DNA from 4 places in the Gracilibacillus pellucidus genome. Region 3 is predicted to be linked to each of the others. Evidence: riboswitches for the same ligand, from Rfam matches in the RefSeq annotation. Region 3 holds a riboswitch; each other region holds the start of a gene.
The links. Region 3 has a riboswitch for thiamine pyrophosphate ahead of SH601_RS09445 (ECF transporter S component). Riboswitches for the same ligand answer to the same signal wherever they lie in the genome.
Positions count from the first base shown of each region.

Region 1: it holds a riboswitch for thiamine pyrophosphate, as region 3 does, so the genes downstream of both, SH601_RS06940 (thiamine phosphate synthase) here and SH601_RS09445 (ECF transporter S component) in region 3, are expected to answer to the same signal.
Region 2: it holds a riboswitch for thiamine pyrophosphate, as region 3 does, so the genes downstream of both, tenA (thiaminase II) here and SH601_RS09445 (ECF transporter S component) in region 3, are expected to answer to the same signal.
Region 4: it holds a riboswitch for thiamine pyrophosphate, as region 3 does, so the genes downstream of both, thiW (energy coupling factor transporter S component ThiW) here and SH601_RS09445 (ECF transporter S component) in region 3, are expected to answer to the same signal.

Region 1 is NZ_JAWZSR010000003.1:268,850-273,069, forward strand. It holds gene SH601_RS06930 (M20 metallopeptidase family protein) at 1-957, opposite strand, end outside; gene SH601_RS06935 (ferritin-like domain-containing protein) at 1,108-1,551, opposite strand; TPP riboswitch at 1,690-1,787, shown strand; gene SH601_RS06940 (thiamine phosphate synthase) at 1,885-2,499, shown strand; gene thiO (glycine oxidase ThiO) at 2,496-3,608, shown strand; gene thiS (sulfur carrier protein ThiS) at 3,630-3,824, shown strand; gene SH601_RS06955 (thiazole synthase) at 3,831-4,220, shown strand, end outside.
Region 2 is NZ_JAWZSR010000001.1:48,413-52,632, reverse strand. It holds gene SH601_RS00235 (tetratricopeptide repeat protein) at 19-993, shown strand; gene tenA (thiaminase II) at 1,055-1,726, opposite strand; TPP riboswitch at 1,837-1,934, opposite strand; gene SH601_RS00225 (DinB family protein) at 1,989-2,480, opposite strand; gene SH601_RS00220 (methyl-accepting chemotaxis protein) at 2,559-4,220, opposite strand, start outside.
Region 3 is NZ_JAWZSR010000004.1:309,809-314,028, reverse strand. It holds gene SH601_RS09460 (alpha/beta hydrolase) at 1-389, shown strand, start outside; gene SH601_RS09455 (YaiI/YqxD family protein) at 386-832, opposite strand; gene dapA (4-hydroxy-tetrahydrodipicolinate synthase) at 922-1,812, opposite strand; lysine riboswitch at 1,955-2,137, opposite strand; TPP riboswitch at 2,322-2,429, shown strand; gene SH601_RS09445 (ECF transporter S component) at 2,579-3,169, shown strand; gene SH601_RS09440 (ABC transporter ATP-binding protein) at 3,171-4,220, shown strand, end outside.
Region 4 is NZ_JAWZSR010000002.1:121,867-126,086, reverse strand. It holds gene helD (RNA polymerase recycling motor HelD) at 1-202, shown strand, start outside; gene SH601_RS04000 (aldo/keto reductase) at 355-1,194, shown strand; gene thiW (energy coupling factor transporter S component ThiW) at 1,390-1,890, opposite strand; TPP riboswitch at 2,018-2,132, opposite strand; gene SH601_RS03990 (HAD family hydrolase) at 2,258-3,118, shown strand; gene SH601_RS03985 (L-rhamnose mutarotase) at 3,224-3,538, shown strand; gene SH601_RS03980 (DeoR/GlpR family DNA-binding transcription regulator) at 3,617-4,220, shown strand, end outside.

The DNA of each region.
Region 1 (4,220 bases), on a different contig from region 3:
TTCCTTCACTTGCTTGGCAGCTTCTAGTACTTTCTCCGCATATTCGGGATGGTTCACAACTGGTGGATAGCCAAATGCATAGTCAAAATCATAGGCCATATCGTAGCTAAGGCACGTTCCTTTGATAACTTTCTCCATTTCTGCTTTAATAAAATGTTGCACTTCTGCATTAAATGTACGTATAGTACCACTGATGACCGCGGTATTTGGTATCACGTTAAAGACATTGCCTGAAAGGAATTTACCGATTGTTATGACGGCAGTTTCCAGCGGATCGATACGTCTACTGACAATTTGTTGTAAGTTGATAACAAGCTGTGATCCAGCGACAACAGGATCTTTTGTCTGATGGGGGATGGCACCATGACCACCTTTTCCTTTAAGTTGTATCGTAAAGGAGTCAGCAGCTGCCATAAAGTTCGTTGGAGCGGTTTGGACGACGCCATATGGTGTATTTGTCCAAAGGTGTGTTCCGTAAACAACATCTACATTCGCTAGGGCGCCAGCTTCAATCATTGCTTTTGCACCACCAGGAACAAGTTCCTCTGCATGTTGGTGAATAAAGACAACCGTACCAGCTAATTTGTCTTGATGTTTCTGTAACACTTTTGCAACTGCTAAAAGTGTCGTCGTGTGTCCGTCATGCCCACAAGCATGCATGACCCCCTCTTTTTTTGATTTATAGCTTACCTCTTTTTCATCTTGAATAGGTAACGCATCGAAATCTGCGCGTAAGGCAACCGTTTTTCCTGGTTTAGTTCCTTTTAATGTTGCTACAACCCCATTTTCGCCGACATTTGCTTCATAAGGAATATGTAATGATTGATATTGTTCTTGTATAAAAGCAGCTGTTTTCTCTTCTTGAAAGGACAGCTCTGGATGTTGATGTAAAAACCTTCTCATTTCGACCATTTCTTCATATAATGCATCAATTTCTTCGAATAAAGTGTCCCTCATTTTCTCACCCCGAAAAAAGAATTTCTTCTCATTATAACATAAATAGAGAAAATTCAGTTTGTTGTTAATGTTTTAATAATGAATGAAACGATATTTCTGTTCTTTACTAAACACAAAAAAACAACCTCCAAAACCGGAGGCTGTTTCTACTTATTGAAAGCTTTTATCTGCTAAAAGGCGTTCTGTTTCTTCTTTGTGACCTGTTTCGTCTGCAATAATATCTTCTAATTTAACCACTAATTCTGTTAAACCAAGCTCATCTGCTTGTTGTTTTCTTGTCTCATAACGTTCAATTGTTTCTGTTTCTGCTTTAAGTGTCGCTTCTAACATTTCTTTCACATCTGTTAGTTGCTCGACTTTTGCTGGAGTGGTTGTTGGTGTACCACCTAATGTTTTGATTTTATCGGATAAGTATAAAGCATGTCCGATTTCATCATTTATCTCATCTTCAAAAAATGGTTTTAGGAAGGAGCGATATAATCCTGATACAACAGATGCGTGATACGTATACATAATCGTTGCCGCATACTCATTTGCTAAGTCTACATTTAATCCATCGATAAGCTCTTGTAATTTTGCTTGATCTTGTGCCATTTACGTTCAACATCCTTTCATTATTATCTCTACACTATATATCTACCCTTTTACAAAAAGTTTAAACATAAATACTAGATTTTTATTGGAAAAAAATATATGATATGTTATTCTTTTTTTGTAAGCGAATAAAATAGTAATGAACACTAGGGGAGCCTTTTAGGCTGAGACGATTCTTCGGACCCTTTGAACCTGATCTGGTTAACACCAGCGGAGGGAAGTGGTAGGAAAAGCACTGATTTATCTAAACTGCTTTTAATTATGCCACTTGTCCATGCTGGGTGAGTGGCTTTTTGACGTTCTTTTCACTACCGAATCAAAGGAGTAATGACAATGCAAGGAATACACCTTATTTCAAATGGAAGATTAACAGAGAAAGAGTTAGATTTCGTTGCGAGAAATATGGAGTTGCTTGATTTTTTTCATCTGCGTGAGAAGAAAAAAACAGCACAAGAGATAGCCGATCTTGCTGATAGACTAATGGATACAGATGTACCACGAGAACGGATTATCATTAATGATCGTGTCGATGTGGCACATGTGAAGCGATGTGGAGGAGCTCAATTAGCTTATCATAGTCTTACCATTGCGAATGTAAAAGCTTGTTTTCCTCATTTATTAGTTGGTAAGTCTGTTCATTCACTTGCAGAAGCATTAGATGCAGAACAACAGGGTGCGGATTATTTACTGTATGGTCATATCTTTCCAAGCAACTCTAAACGTGGTGCAGAGCCAAGAGGGGTTGCCGCATTGGCTGAGTTAACTCGCAATGTGTCTCTTCCGGTCATTGCCATTGGTGGAATACATACGAGTAATGTACACCAAGTGCTTGCTGCTGGTGCAAACGGGATAGCGATTATGTCAGGAATATGGGATGCCGAAGATCCAGTCAAAGCTTTAAAGCACTATCGTGACGTGTTCGACAAAGTGGAAGGAGGCGTCGTATGAAGCAAGCATTTGACCAAATTGTCGTTGGTGGAGGAGTAATGGGAACATCGATTGCTTATCAATTAAGTAAACGAGGTTACAGAGTATTGTTGCTAGAAGCAAACGAAATAGCTGCAGAGGCATCAAGTGCGGCAGCGGGTATGCTAGGTGTACAGATGGAATTTGAACAGAACTCAGCTTTATTTCAATTTGCCAAAGAAAGTAGAGCCTTATTTCCTTCATTAGCACAAGAGTTGTTAGAGGATAGTGGTGTGGACATTCAATTAATCGAAAAAGGTGCATTGAAACTTGTCTATCACGAGGACGAATTACCACGATTAAAAAGGATTGCAACGTTTCAAACAGAACAAGGAAAAGAGGCAAGAATCATTTCCGCATCTACCGTGCCAGAAAAAGAACTTGCTACAGACTTTTATGCCGCGCTTTACTGTCCGACAGAAGGTCAAGTATCTGCACCACATTTAACGAAGGCATTTGCAAGAGGAGCTGAGCGTCATGGTGCGGTGATATATGAGCAAACAGAGGTGACTGATTTTATTGTTGAGCATGGGAAAGTGATCGGAGTTACTACTACGGACGACAGCTATTATGCGAATGCTGTAGTGATGACTTGTGGATTTAAGAGCGGTCGTTTTTCAAGTTTTATTAAAGGAATTACACCGATAAAAGGAGAATGCTTGTCTGTTATTACGGATAAACCATTGATCCAATCTACCATTTTCACAGAAGGTTGCTATATCGTACCAAAGCGAGGAAACAGACTGATTATTGGTGCTACTTCGAAGCCAAATCAAACGGACAAAGATGTCAAGGTAGCGAGTGTCCTTCATTTATTATCGCGAGCAAAACAAATACTACCGGCGTTAAACAAAGCATCTATCGAAAAAATATGGGCAGGTGTGCGTCCGATGACACATGACGGGCTCCCTTACTTAGGGGAAGTACCAGATGTATCGGGGTTATTTGTTGCTACTGGGCACTATCGTAATGGCATATTATTAGCAGCAAGAACAGCCACTTTTATGGCGGATTTTATCGAGGGCAAACAAGTGAATCAGCATTTTTTAACTGCTTTTTCCTTAACAAGGGAGCGGCTAGTCTCTGTATGAGGAGGAATAGATTTGAAGATAATGATAAACGGTGATGCATTAACAGTGAATGATCAGGTTACGAATATAGCAGATTTATTAAAAGAGTTACGATTAGAAAAAAAGTCATTAATCATTGAACATAATCAAGTTATTTTGAGAAAAGAACATCATCAGGGAACGAGCCTTTCAGAAGGTGATCGTTTAGAAATTGTTCATTTTGTTGGAGGAGGATGATTAAATATGTTGAATATAGGAAAATACACTTTTCAATCTCGTTTATTGTTAGGTACAGGTAAATATCCAAACTATGATGTGCAAAAACAAGCAGTGGATGTATCAGAAACAGAAATACTAACGTTTGCTGTTCGGCGAATGAACATTTATGATCCAGAACAACCAAACTTTTTGGAAAAAATTGATCAAAAGAAGTATCGCTTTTTACCGAATACTGCTGGGGCAAAAAATGCAGAAGAAGCAGTTAGGATTGCTAAATTAGCAGATGCTTCTGGATTATGTGACATGATTAAAGTGGAAGTAATAGGCTGTGATCGAACATTACTACCTGATCCTGTTGAAACAATAAAAGCTACTGAAATATTACTAGCTGAAGGCTTTACTGTTTTGCCATAT
Region 2 (4,220 bases), on a different contig from region 3:
AAGTGAGGAAGTGAGGAAGTGAAAAAAGGAATAATAAGTATATTTTTTCTATTATTATTAGCTTTATTTTCAGGATGCTCTCTATTTAGCTCAACTGATCCTGATTTTTCACGTGAGCAATATGATAAATGGTATGAACAAGGAAAATTTGACGAAGCTGCAAATTACATTGAGGAACGTTTAGAAAAATATCCTGAAGATCCTTATCTATACAATGAAAAAGGATACATGCTTAATATGCAGGAACAATATGAGGAAGCATTAAAGGCTCTTGATGAAGCTATCGAATTAGATGATAAATTAGACAATGCCTATACAAACCAAGCATTATCATACAATGAGCTTGGAGAATATGAAAAAGCAATTATTGCTGCACAAAAAGCAATTGATATTAGTGACCAAGAACCAGAACAATTTATTAATATGGGAAATGCTCACTTCGGATTAGAAAGAGATGAAAACGCAATTGAATATTACGATAAAGCGTTAGAAATCGAGCCTGATACTCCATATGCGTTATATGGTAAAGGGGTTGCTTTATATTTTCTAGAAGAATTTGAAAAATCTATTGAAAACTTAAATAAATACATAGAAGCGGATCCGACAGATAAAGACGCATTGTGGTATCTTGTCTATGCAGCTGATTCTCTCGGTGAATACCACGCAACCATTCCATATTTAGATCAACTTATTGAACTGAATACAGATCAACAATTAGATGCTATCGATTATAAAGGATTAATGTTAGCATACAATGGTGATTTTGAAGAGTCAGAAGATGTATATGATACCATTATCGATCAATTTAACACAGAGGCAATTGGTTATTATGGCAAAGGGGTTGCTCTCGTACTTCAAGGTGATACAGATGAAGGGCTTAAACAGTTATCATCTGCCATCCAAATCAATCCAGAATTAAAAGATACAGCGTACAGCGATCCATTGTTTGCAAGTGTATATGACGATGAAACCTTTATTGAACTAACAGAATAAACTGCTTTTTAAGGGTGTACAGATGTACTGTACACCCTTTTCACATCTTTAATTGATTAACTTAACCTTTCACCAGCCATTCTTCTTTCTTCTCAACCATGTCCCAAAACATATATTCAAATTGACTAGTTTTGACCACAATCTCCTCTAATCGAGCTAGTTCCTTTTCTGGCTTATCTTCTGCTATTCGATTCATAAGCTGTTTCGTTTCTTCTGCTAATGCTGTAAACTCAGCTGAGCTATACATCTCTATCCAGCTTTTATAGAAGTTATCTGTTAATGATCCTGGACGTTTAGCCAGTTCTTTGCCAATGAAATTATAGCTCCATTCACATGCAAGCACGGATGCTACAACATTCTCTACACCGCCTCGTTGCGACAAATTCAACATATAACTGGTATATGCTGTCGTAATAGCAGATGCTTCTGTCTTCTCTAATTCTTCTTTGGTAATACCAAAATCAGCTGCATATTTTCGATGCAAATCCATTTCTACATCTAACACACCGTGTAACAATTTAGCAAATGTTGTCATCTCTTCTAAATCATCCGCTTTTGCACTGCCAATTGCAAAAAGTCTAGCGTAATCAATTAAGTAAACATAATCTTGCTTCAACCAATGTCTGAACTTATCCTGTTCTAACGTACCATCACCTAATCCTCTTACGAAAGGATGGTCCAAATAAGCAGTCCAAATAGGTTCTACTCTTTTCCATAGACGATCTGTAAACATGTCATTCTCTCCTTTTTTGTGAAACCATAAGTAGAGTATCAAAACAGCAAAAAGCCCATCTTCTATGTAAGAAAATGGGCTGGTTAAAAGCAAATAGAAAAATATCTAATGCACTAACCATTCCACTTCCCTACGCTAGTCTTAACTAGATCAGGTTCAAAGGGTCGATTTACTCTCTCAGCATCTACATGCTCCCCTAGTCGAATAGGTTTCTATTATTTCGTTCCAGTTTTAGTATACTATGATAGTCTTTCATTAACAATCAAGATAATGAGGTTAAAAACTCTTTTATTTGTTGCTTATGATGGTTATCATGCCAAACAAATACGTTTATATAGTTAAACATGGAATGTGGATATCCTGAAAAAGCATCAAGCTCCTCACCATCTAACGTAAAAGTAGCATAAAACTGTTTCTCTGTTTTTTCCTTTAACCCTTGAATGAGTTGGGTTCTCGCTTCTTTTTGCTCTTTTAGCAATTGTTCTTTGCTGATTCCAGATAAAGCATATTCCGCTGCGGGTTGATTGATTACTTCAAATTCAACACTTTCTATATCGGCATTTTCCTTCATTTTCGGCATTAACTCTTTTAATATGTAACGGTCCCAAGAAGTAATATGACTTATAATCTCTGCTGGAGTCCATTTTCCTTTTTTAATTGGTGTGAAAAAATATTTATCTTCTACCTCTTGTAAAGATTGACTCCATTCATTGAACTTAGCTAATTCCTGAATAGTTTCATTGATTTTTTCCATATTACCGCTCCTCTCCATTTACTTCAATTATAACACGATTCCCGTTCACATACACATATTGGAAAAGGAGTTAATTGGTTATATCTTAAATTTACGGACTAGATTGTTCAAATTATCAGCTAATGTTTCTAATTCATTGGAATTGGATGACACTTCTTCCATAGAACTACTTGCTTGTTGTGCAGAAGCTGAGGTTTGTTCGACACCTGCTGCAGATTCTTCGGATATAGAAGCAATCTCTTCTATAGAACTATTTATTTCTTTACTAGAAGTAGAAATATCAGACAAATTAGTTGTTACGTTCTTAATACTTGATACCATCTCATTCACCGCTGTATTAATTTGCTCAAATGTCTGACCAGTTTTTTCGATTTGGCTCGCTCCTGCTTCTACTTCTCCATATCCTTGCTCTAATGATTGCGAAACATTTGCTGATTCATTTTGAATGTTAGCGACAATTCCTGTAATATCAGAAACAGACTCACCAACTTGTTCAGCGAGCTTTCTTACCTCATCTGCAACAACTGCAAATCCTTGGCCATGCTCACCTGCTCGAGCTGCTTCAATCGCTGCGTTTAATGCTAACAAGTTTGTTTGTTCTGCAATATCTTTGATTACAGCAACAAGTTGAGATATTTGTTTCGATTGATCATCTAATCCGCGCACTTTCGTTACAGCATCCTGCACAATATCATGAATACGTTCCATTTGTTTAACAGATGACTCCATCATTTCACTACCATTCGTTGTCATCTGTAATACATCTGTTGACGCTTCCCTAATTTGTTCACCATTAAGATTAGCTTCAGCCACTTTTTGTGCAAATTCACTCATATTACTAGATACATCACTTGCATGATCTGCCTGTGCTTCCGTTCCTGATGCTAATTCCTGCATTGTGACGGCAATTTGTTCTGTTCCTGCCTTCACCTCATTAGCAGACTGATTTAATTCTTTACTTTGTGAACCTACTGTCGTTGACACTTCAGATACTCGGCCTATCATATTTTTCAAAGAGTAACTCATTTGATTAATGGAGGTTGCTAATTGACCAATCTCATCATTAGAATCATCGTCCAACTGCTCTACTTGCAAGTTACCTTGTGCAATTTCATTACTAACATTTACAACTTTCGATAAATTACGTGTGATAGAACGGTTTACTATCGTAATTAAAACAATACTAGTAATCACTGAAATGACAATGGCAATAATGAGAGCTAAAAATGCTGCTTGTTGACTGTCTTCTGCTCTATCAGCCGTTTTTTGCATTTCCTTATGCAATAAATCTTTCAATGCATCAATATTTTCAACAGCTTCTACCCGTATTTCTTTAGCCTGTTCTGCTCGACTAGCCGCTAAATGTTCATTGCCAGCATCCATATAGCTAACCACTTCTTCAAAAGCATAGTTATAAGATTCATCTAATACGATTGCTTCTTCATACATTTTCATTTGTTCATCTGTATCCATATTGGCTTCTATTGCCTCACGTAAATGATACACTTCTTCTCTCTGTTCATTGAATTCATCTGTAATTTCTGTTGATGGATTTTCCATATATCGATATAAACTTACTGCTTTCGCTCTAATTAAAGAAGCCATATCAGCTGCATTTACCGATGTTTCTTCACTAGTTTCCATTGAATGAATCGCTGACTTTATATTATTCAATAAAGCACCAGTTACGACTGTCGAAATCACAAATAATGTTAAAACAAGGCCTAGAATAATGGTATA
Region 3 (4,220 bases):
TTACGGAAAGGGAAGTTTCATCTAGGCCAGATTTTCATATTCTTTGTTATCCGGTTATTACAATGAGAGAATTCACACACGAAGGTAGTAAAACGAACTTATTAGGAGAAAAGCCAGAGCAAAGACTAGTAGATTATTATTCATGCGAGGAAATGGTGCACAAAGACACACCACCTGCTTTTATTTGGTCAACAGCTAATGATCAAGCAGTACCTTCATTCAATAGTTTGCAATATGCTGTGGCACTACAAACTGACCAAATACCTTATGAGTTGCATATTTATCAAGACGGACGACACGGATTAGGACTTGCCGACGATCATCCGTACACACAAGATTGGAAACAAGCATGTCTGAACTGGATGAACGCTTATGTAGTAAGTAATTAACTGCTCTGTTCTAATAGCTTTCGTAATTTCAAGCGGAAGCTATTTTTTTGTTCTTCTGAAAACTTTTTCGGCCCTTTCGTTCGTATACCTGCTTTTCGTGCTTGTGCATTAATATGGCGTTCCTGTAGCATTTGGTCGATTTTGTCTTTTGTATAACGAAAGCCGATATGGTGTATAACATGACATCCTTTTTCTAGACAAAGTGCCGCTAAACCATAATCTTGTGTTACCACAACGTCACCATGTTTTACCATTTGGACAATTCGGTAATCAGCCGCATCCGCTCCATCATCTACATACTTAATAGAAACATGACTAGGCGTTTCCTTCATAGAAAAATGACTATAACTCTTCACTAACACTACATCCAACTGAAATAATTTTGCTTCTTCTATTATCATATCTGTCACCGGACATGCATCCGCATCTACATATATATTCATCTTATTCACTCCTCGTTTCATAGTATAGCAGAACGCTCATACTTACACACGAAAAAACAGTTCACCTTAATCGATGAACTGTCTTCTTATTATCCTGCATAATATTTTTCTTGGATAAAGAGTAATTTATGACGTAAAAGCTGCAATTCTTCTTCGTTAAGAGGAACTAATGGCAAACGCAAACTTCCCACATCCATTCCGTTCATTGAAAGAGCTGCTTTAACAGGTGCTGGACTTGGAGCCATAAACATTGCCTGCATAATCGGGTGTAAATACTGATGTAATTCTTGTGCTCGAGCAACATTACCTAAAGTGTAAGCAGTTATCATTTCATTCATTTCCGATCCTACTATATGAGAAGAAACAGAAACAATACCGTGTGCACCGATTGCTACAGCTGGGAGTGTTAATGTATCATCACCACTATATAAGGAGAAGTTACTATCTGTTTCATGAATAATACGCGTCATGCCATCTAAATCACCACTAGCTTCTTTAACAGCAACAATATTTTCGATTTGAGCTAATTTGATGATTGTTTCAGGATTGATTGCAACACTTGATCGACCAGGAATATTGTATAACATCACAGGTAAACTAGTGGATGCTGCAATAGTTTTAAAATGTAAATAAAGCCCTTCTTGAGAAGGTTTGTTGTAATATGGTGCAACTAGCATGACTGCATCCACACCAATCGTTTCTGCTTTTTTCGTCATTTCCATTGATTCTTGTGTATTGTTAGAACCTGTTCCTGCAATGACAGGCACACGGCCATTAACAGTTTTTACCGTAAACTGCAGTAAGGATAACTTTTCTTCTTTTGATAAGGTAGGGGATTCACCTGTCGTCCCAGCTACTACTAAGGCATCTGTTCCATTTTGAAGTAAATGGTTAATCAGTTGCTCTGTTTTGTCATAATCAATTGCGTTTTTTTCATTAAATGGTGTAACCATCGCGGTTAATACACGTCCAAAATTCATTTTACATCCACCTCTATTCAAAGATTAAAAACAATTTCACTTGTACCTGAATAGAGCATATCTCATCAAACCATTTTTCGTATAAAAAAGATGCAAGTAATGAGGGTATCATTACTTGCATCTTTGTATACTTTAGCTCGATGCGTGAGATAGCCCTCCATACAGTCTTCACTATATGACAGCCCAACATTTATTTAATGCAGGACCAGCAATGTATGTTGATGTGTACGTACATTACTTCGGCAAATTCCCCTTTCCATTAGCTTTCCTCGGCTACATCAGCCTCCAGCTAGGTACTAATGGTTTTTGCACCTCTATTCTCACTTCAATAAAAATTGAAGCAAAACGATATAATTGTTTTTTGTTGATTCTAACTATATCAAAAAAATGTACTCGTTGCAAACAAAATTTTTTCTTAATTGTTATGAAATTTGGTGGGAATTTCCTACAATAAACCTTGACAATACGAAAAGATTTGGTATGATGTAGTCAAATTACATATTACGATCACATTCCACTAGGGGTGTCTTTTAAAGACTGAGATTAAAGTCATTACTTTAAGACCCTTAGAACCTGATCTGGTTCATACCAGCGTAGGGAAGTGGCTTAAGGTGCAATAGAATAATGATATTGCAGTTTTCTGATGGATAAGTTTAGCCACTATCTCTACGTCACGTATGGATAGTGGCTTTTTTCGTATGCAAAAGGAGGAAAGAGAAGCGAGTTTTGACTATTAATCAATAAAATAAAAAGGAGCGTAATACCAATGAAAAAATCATTAACGTTAACAGATATTTTGATCACGATTGTCATTGCTTTTATTTTTGCGGTTATTTATAAACTTTGGGGACCATTGTATAGTTTAGTAGGTGTTTTCGGATTACATATCGATCAATTGCTCTATGGCATGTGGTTTATGGCGGCGACTGTTGCCTTTTTAATCATCCGAAAGCCAGGAGTTGCTTTACTAGCGGAATTAGCAGCCGCGCAAGGAGAATTTATGTTTGGTGGCCATTGGGGAATATCGTTGCTACTATATGGACTTATTCAAGGACTTGGCTGTGAACTTATATTTGCGATGTATCGTTACAAGAGTTATCGATTATACGTTACTTGCCTCGCAGCAATTGGTGCAGCTGTCGGCTCACTTATTTTAGATGTGTTTTATGGTTATATTGATTCATTAGCTGTGTGGAATCTTACTTTACTAATAGTGAATAGAATCGTAGGGTCGATTGTGATCACCGGCTTCTTTGCTTATTTCCTAGTAGAAGCTATCGACAAAACAGGGGTAACCAAAAGTATTCGTCCTGTGTCAAATGAGGATTATCACCTATTAGATGACGAGGTGCGTTAAGATGATAACGTTAAAAAAATTACGAGCAACCTACCCTAACAGTGATAGTCTACTATTCAAAGATTTATCGATTACTATAGCAAAAGGAGAAAAAGTATTAGTTGTTGGTCCATCAGGTTCAGGTAAATCGACGTTACTTCAGATTATGGCAGGTTTAATACCTGATGTTATCGAAATGCCGTTAAAGATAGCGGAACGCTCAGTCTCACCATCATATGGCATGGTTTTTCAAGATCCAGATGCACAATTTTGTATGCCCTATGTGGATGAAGAAATTGCTTTTGTATTAGAAAATAGAAATACACCGAAAAAAGAAATGCCAACGTTGATTCATCAGTATCTTCAAAAAGTCGGATTACAACTAGAAGATATTCATACCTCTATCCAGCAATTATCAGGAGGAATGAAACAACGATTAGCAATAGCCTCCGCTTTAGCGCTAGAACCAGAGGTGCTGTTTTTAGATGAACCAACGGCAATGCTTGATCAAACAGGGACACAACAAGTTTGGGACACATTAAAAACCGTTGCTGATGATAAAACAGTGGTTATCGTCGAGCACAAAATCGATCACGTATTACCGCTAGTTGACCGCCTTATTATGTTAGATAGCGAAGGAAAAATTATCGCAGATGGTAATCCAAACCTTCTATTACATCAGCATAAAGATACATTTTATCAAGCAGGGATTTGGTATCCAGATATATGGGAGGATTATCGAATGACTATACCTGCAAAATCAGAACTAGAAACGAGTCATCGACCAATTATAGAACTAGATGCTTTTGCAGGTTTTTATCACAAACAAAAGAAAATAGAAGTGGAACAAGCAACGATTCAACATGGGGATTGGATTGCGATAACAGGGGAAAATGGCTCTGGGAAAAGTACGTTAATGTTAGCGATCATGCAATTAATCAAAACAGAAGGGACTATTAACTACCATTTATCCGAAGGTGTAGAAACGTGTGATTATCGCAAAATGGGCTATGTATTTCAAAACCCTGAACTTCAATTTATAACCAATAGTGTCTATAAAGAGTTACAGCAT
Region 4 (4,220 bases), on a different contig from region 3:
TGCGGTTATCATTACAGACGCATCACACGACAATTTTCAGGATGAATTGGAACGGAACCTTTTCTATACAGCGTGTACAAGAGCAATGCATCATCTAGCACTATTTTCTATTGGCTCTCCAACCCCTTTCATGGATGATATACCGAAACAACAATATCGTCATTACAAAGTGCACCAAATTGGTAATTATGGAAAAGAATAAAATTCGTGTGATATAAAAATCCGGCTATCATATGTCGGATTTTTTGTTCCACCGACAAAATAAGAAGTACTGTGATCTTGAGCACAATGTTTTATATTTTATTTGTTTTGTGGCATTCTAATATACGTAATAAATAAAGGAGGAATGTAGGTATGGCGAAGAATTTAGAGTCAACTACTACGCTACATAATGGTGTGAAAATGCCATGGTTCGGTTTAGGTGTTTTCAAAGTTGAAGAGGGAGAAGAAGTTTATAACTCTGTCAAGTGGGCACTTGAGCACGGCTATAAAAGTATTGATACAGCAGCTGTTTATGGTAATGAAGAAGGTGTAGGAAAAGCAATTAAAGATTCAGGTATTCCTCGTGAAGATCTATTTATTACTACAAAGCTATGGAATGCTGATCAAGGTTATGATGAAACATTTAAAGCATTTGAAACAAGCTTAAATAAATTAGGAATTGATTATTTAGATTTATATTTAATTCATTGGCCAGTTCCTGAACAAAATAAATATAAAGAATCATGGAAGGCTATGGAGCAATTATATAAAGATGGTAAGGTTCGTGCGATTGGCGTAAGTAACTTCAAAGAGCACCATTTAGAAGATCTTATGAAAGATGCAGAAGTAGTACCAATGGTTAATCAAGTAGAATACCATCCACACTTGCAACAACGTGATGTACAAGCATTTTGTAAACAACACAATATTCAATTAGAAGCTTGGTCTCCATTAAAACAAGGGCAGCTTCTTGATGATCCTACTTTAACGAAGATTGCTGAGCGTCACGGTAAAACAACCGTACAAGTAATCTTGCGTTGGGACTTACAACAAGAAGTAGTGACTATTCCAAAATCAGTTAAACAACACCGTATTCAAGATAATGCGGACGTGTTTGATTTCGAACTGTCACAAGAAGAAATGCAATTAATTAATGAAATGAACAAAGATGAACGCGTAGGGGCAGACCCTGACACATTTAATAAACGATAAAATCAAAAAAAGAAAGTTGGGATAGGACCTCAGCTTTCTTTTTTGATGAAGCTATGTCGTCGAGAGAGCGTCTCAAGGACATATCGTTCCCATTAACAAAAGTTCTGTCTTCGAACACGTAACCTCTCACGAACAAACCATTATTTTATTACTATGCTAACGTCATGCGAAGTTCAGTTTATTTTAAAACACCATTTATTTGGGCGAAGCAGGTTGCCTGACAATAGACGTATGCTTAACCTTTGATAATATTAACATTCCAATAATCGCTCCTGTGATACTACTGACGAGAAACCCGGGTAAAAACGCTATTATTCCGGCTGGGGTTCCCATGATGATATTCGCAATTGGTACACAGAGCAGAGCTCCTATTACACCAGTTCCGATAATTTCACCAACACCAGCTAACAGTTTCTTTTTTGTCCAGTGATATAAGTAACCAGCAAATAAAGCACCGATCATTCCACCAGGAAAGGCAAGGATTGTTCCGATGCCTAATAAATTTCGTAATAGTCCGATAACAAAGGCGATAATCACAGCAGGAATTGGTCCGAGTATAACCGCAGAAATGACATTTACAGCATGTTGCACCGGATATGCTTTGGCAATGCCAGTTGGAAACCATAAAAACTGTGAACCTAATACGCCGATTGCCACAAAAACAGCCATCATTGTTAATCGTAACGTTCGATTCAAGTTAACACCCTCCTCATTGATGTGGAACGTGTGTCACTAACCTGAAAAAAGTGTCTCGCTAACCGTTTATTCACATATTAATAACAAAAAAGACCAGATTCTATATTTAGAACCTAGCCATACTATGTGGATAGTTTGACTACTTCCCTCCGCTGGTATAAGCCAGATCAGGTTCTTAGGGTTAAAAGGCTTGATATGTCTTTCTCTCAGCCTGTAATGAACAGGCACCCCTAGTAGTGATAACACGTATATTAATATGGGAAATTATATCAAACAAGTTGGAAATGTCAATGAAAGAATGGGATAAGAGCTGTCATCAACTTCCTACTTTAGGATATGCTATACTTACAGCTAGGAGGGTGATAATATGACATTTTTACCGAAAGCATTATGTTTAGATATGGATGGTACATTATTAAATAATCATAATCAATTAACGGAAAATACACTTACTATTATTCAGTACATAAGACAACAAGGTGTTCGCGTGTTTATCGTAACAGGACGTTCATTAAATGAAGTATTTGACTCGGCACCTGCGGATATCGAATTAGACGGATTTGTAACGGCTAATGGAATGATTACTTATTTAGATGGGGAGAAATTGTTGGAGCATAGCTTATCAACAACACTTGTGGAAAAAGTTATTCAGTCCGCTAGAGAGCATAACATTTATTACGAAGCACACCCAAATGATGGTGATCGTCTATCGTTATTAGAGGATAAACCATATATGGAGAAAATGATTAGTGGTAATAAGCCAGATCAAGTAGGCATTAATGAATGGTTGGAAAGAGAAGATGCAATCAACCATGATATTAAATGGTATGAGCAATTACCAGAACAAAAATATGCAAAAATGTATTGTTTTTCTTCTGAGCAAACAGAAATGAAAAATTGGATTGAGTGTTTAGAGGAACTGAAAAAAGAAACAGATTTTACTACTTCTTCATCTAGTCATCATAATGTAGAAGTTATGGTTAGTGGTGTGAATAAAGCAACGGGAATTAAAGCTTTACTCAATCATTATGGGATTAGCCCTGAACAAACGATGGCAATGGGGGATAGTAATAATGATATTCCGATGATGAAATATGTAGGTTACCCAGTAGGTATGCGTAATGCGACGGATCAAATTAAAGAGTTAGTCACAGATACGACTACCTATACAAATGATGAAGAAGGCGTATACCATTTCTTAAAGAACTATTTTCAAGCTGAAGTATAATTTTGATTTTTTTTATTTATGTTTGTTTGTGGTTTTGTTATAATTAAAACAAACATAAATAAAGTGCTATAAAATGAATGCGATTACATTGATGGGAGGGGTTTGATGGCACGATATATTTTTACAATGGAATGTAAAGAAGGTTCGGAGGAAGAATATAAGGCAAGGCATCAGGCGGTTCATCCAGCGTTATTGCAAGCATTAAAAGAGGTAGGGATAACAAGTTATAGTATTTTTATGGACGGTAATAAGTTATATGCTTATATGGAAGTGGATGATTATCATCGGGCTATGAAGGAGCTTGAAACAAATCCAGCGAACCGCAAGTGGCAGGCATTTATGAGCGATATTTTAGCGATGGATGAGAAAGGTGATCCCAAAATGTATGTAATTGATCAAGAAGTATTCCGCCTTGACTAAACAGTTGAAATTTATGATAATTTTGCCTATAGTCATGTAGTAAACAGTTTTTGTAGATCGAGAAGGTAGGAGAGGCGAATGCTAGTTGCAGAACGACATCAACGAATTGTGGAGGTCGTGAACGAGAAGAAGAGCATTAGAGTGTCTGAGCTTGCAACTCTTTTCTCCGTAACAGATGAAACAATTCGACGTGACTTAGAAAAATTAGAAAAAGAGAAAAAATTAGCAAGAAGTCATGGAGGAGCGGTAAGTATAGATTCCTCTAATGATGGACCAGAAATTCCTTTTCAAGAACGAGAAGTAATGTATGTAAAAGAGAAAAAAGAAATCGCAGAAGAAGCTGTCAAACACATAGTAGAAACCGATAAAATATTGTTAGATGCTAGCACGACAGCATGGTATGTGGCCAAGAACTTGCCGAATATGCCGGTGACGGTTTTAACTAATTCGGTTAATGTTGCGCTGGAATTAAGTAAGAAAAAACAAATCACTGTCATTTCTACAGGCGGTACATTGTTGCAACGGTCTCTTTCATATGTAGGACCACTAGCAGTACGATCGCTTGATGAATACCATGTTAATAAGGCTTTTTTATCTTGCAAAGGGCTTCATTTTGATAAAGGGATTAGCGAGTCCAATGAACAACAAGCGCGTGTAAAACAAAAAATGATGGAAATTGCGG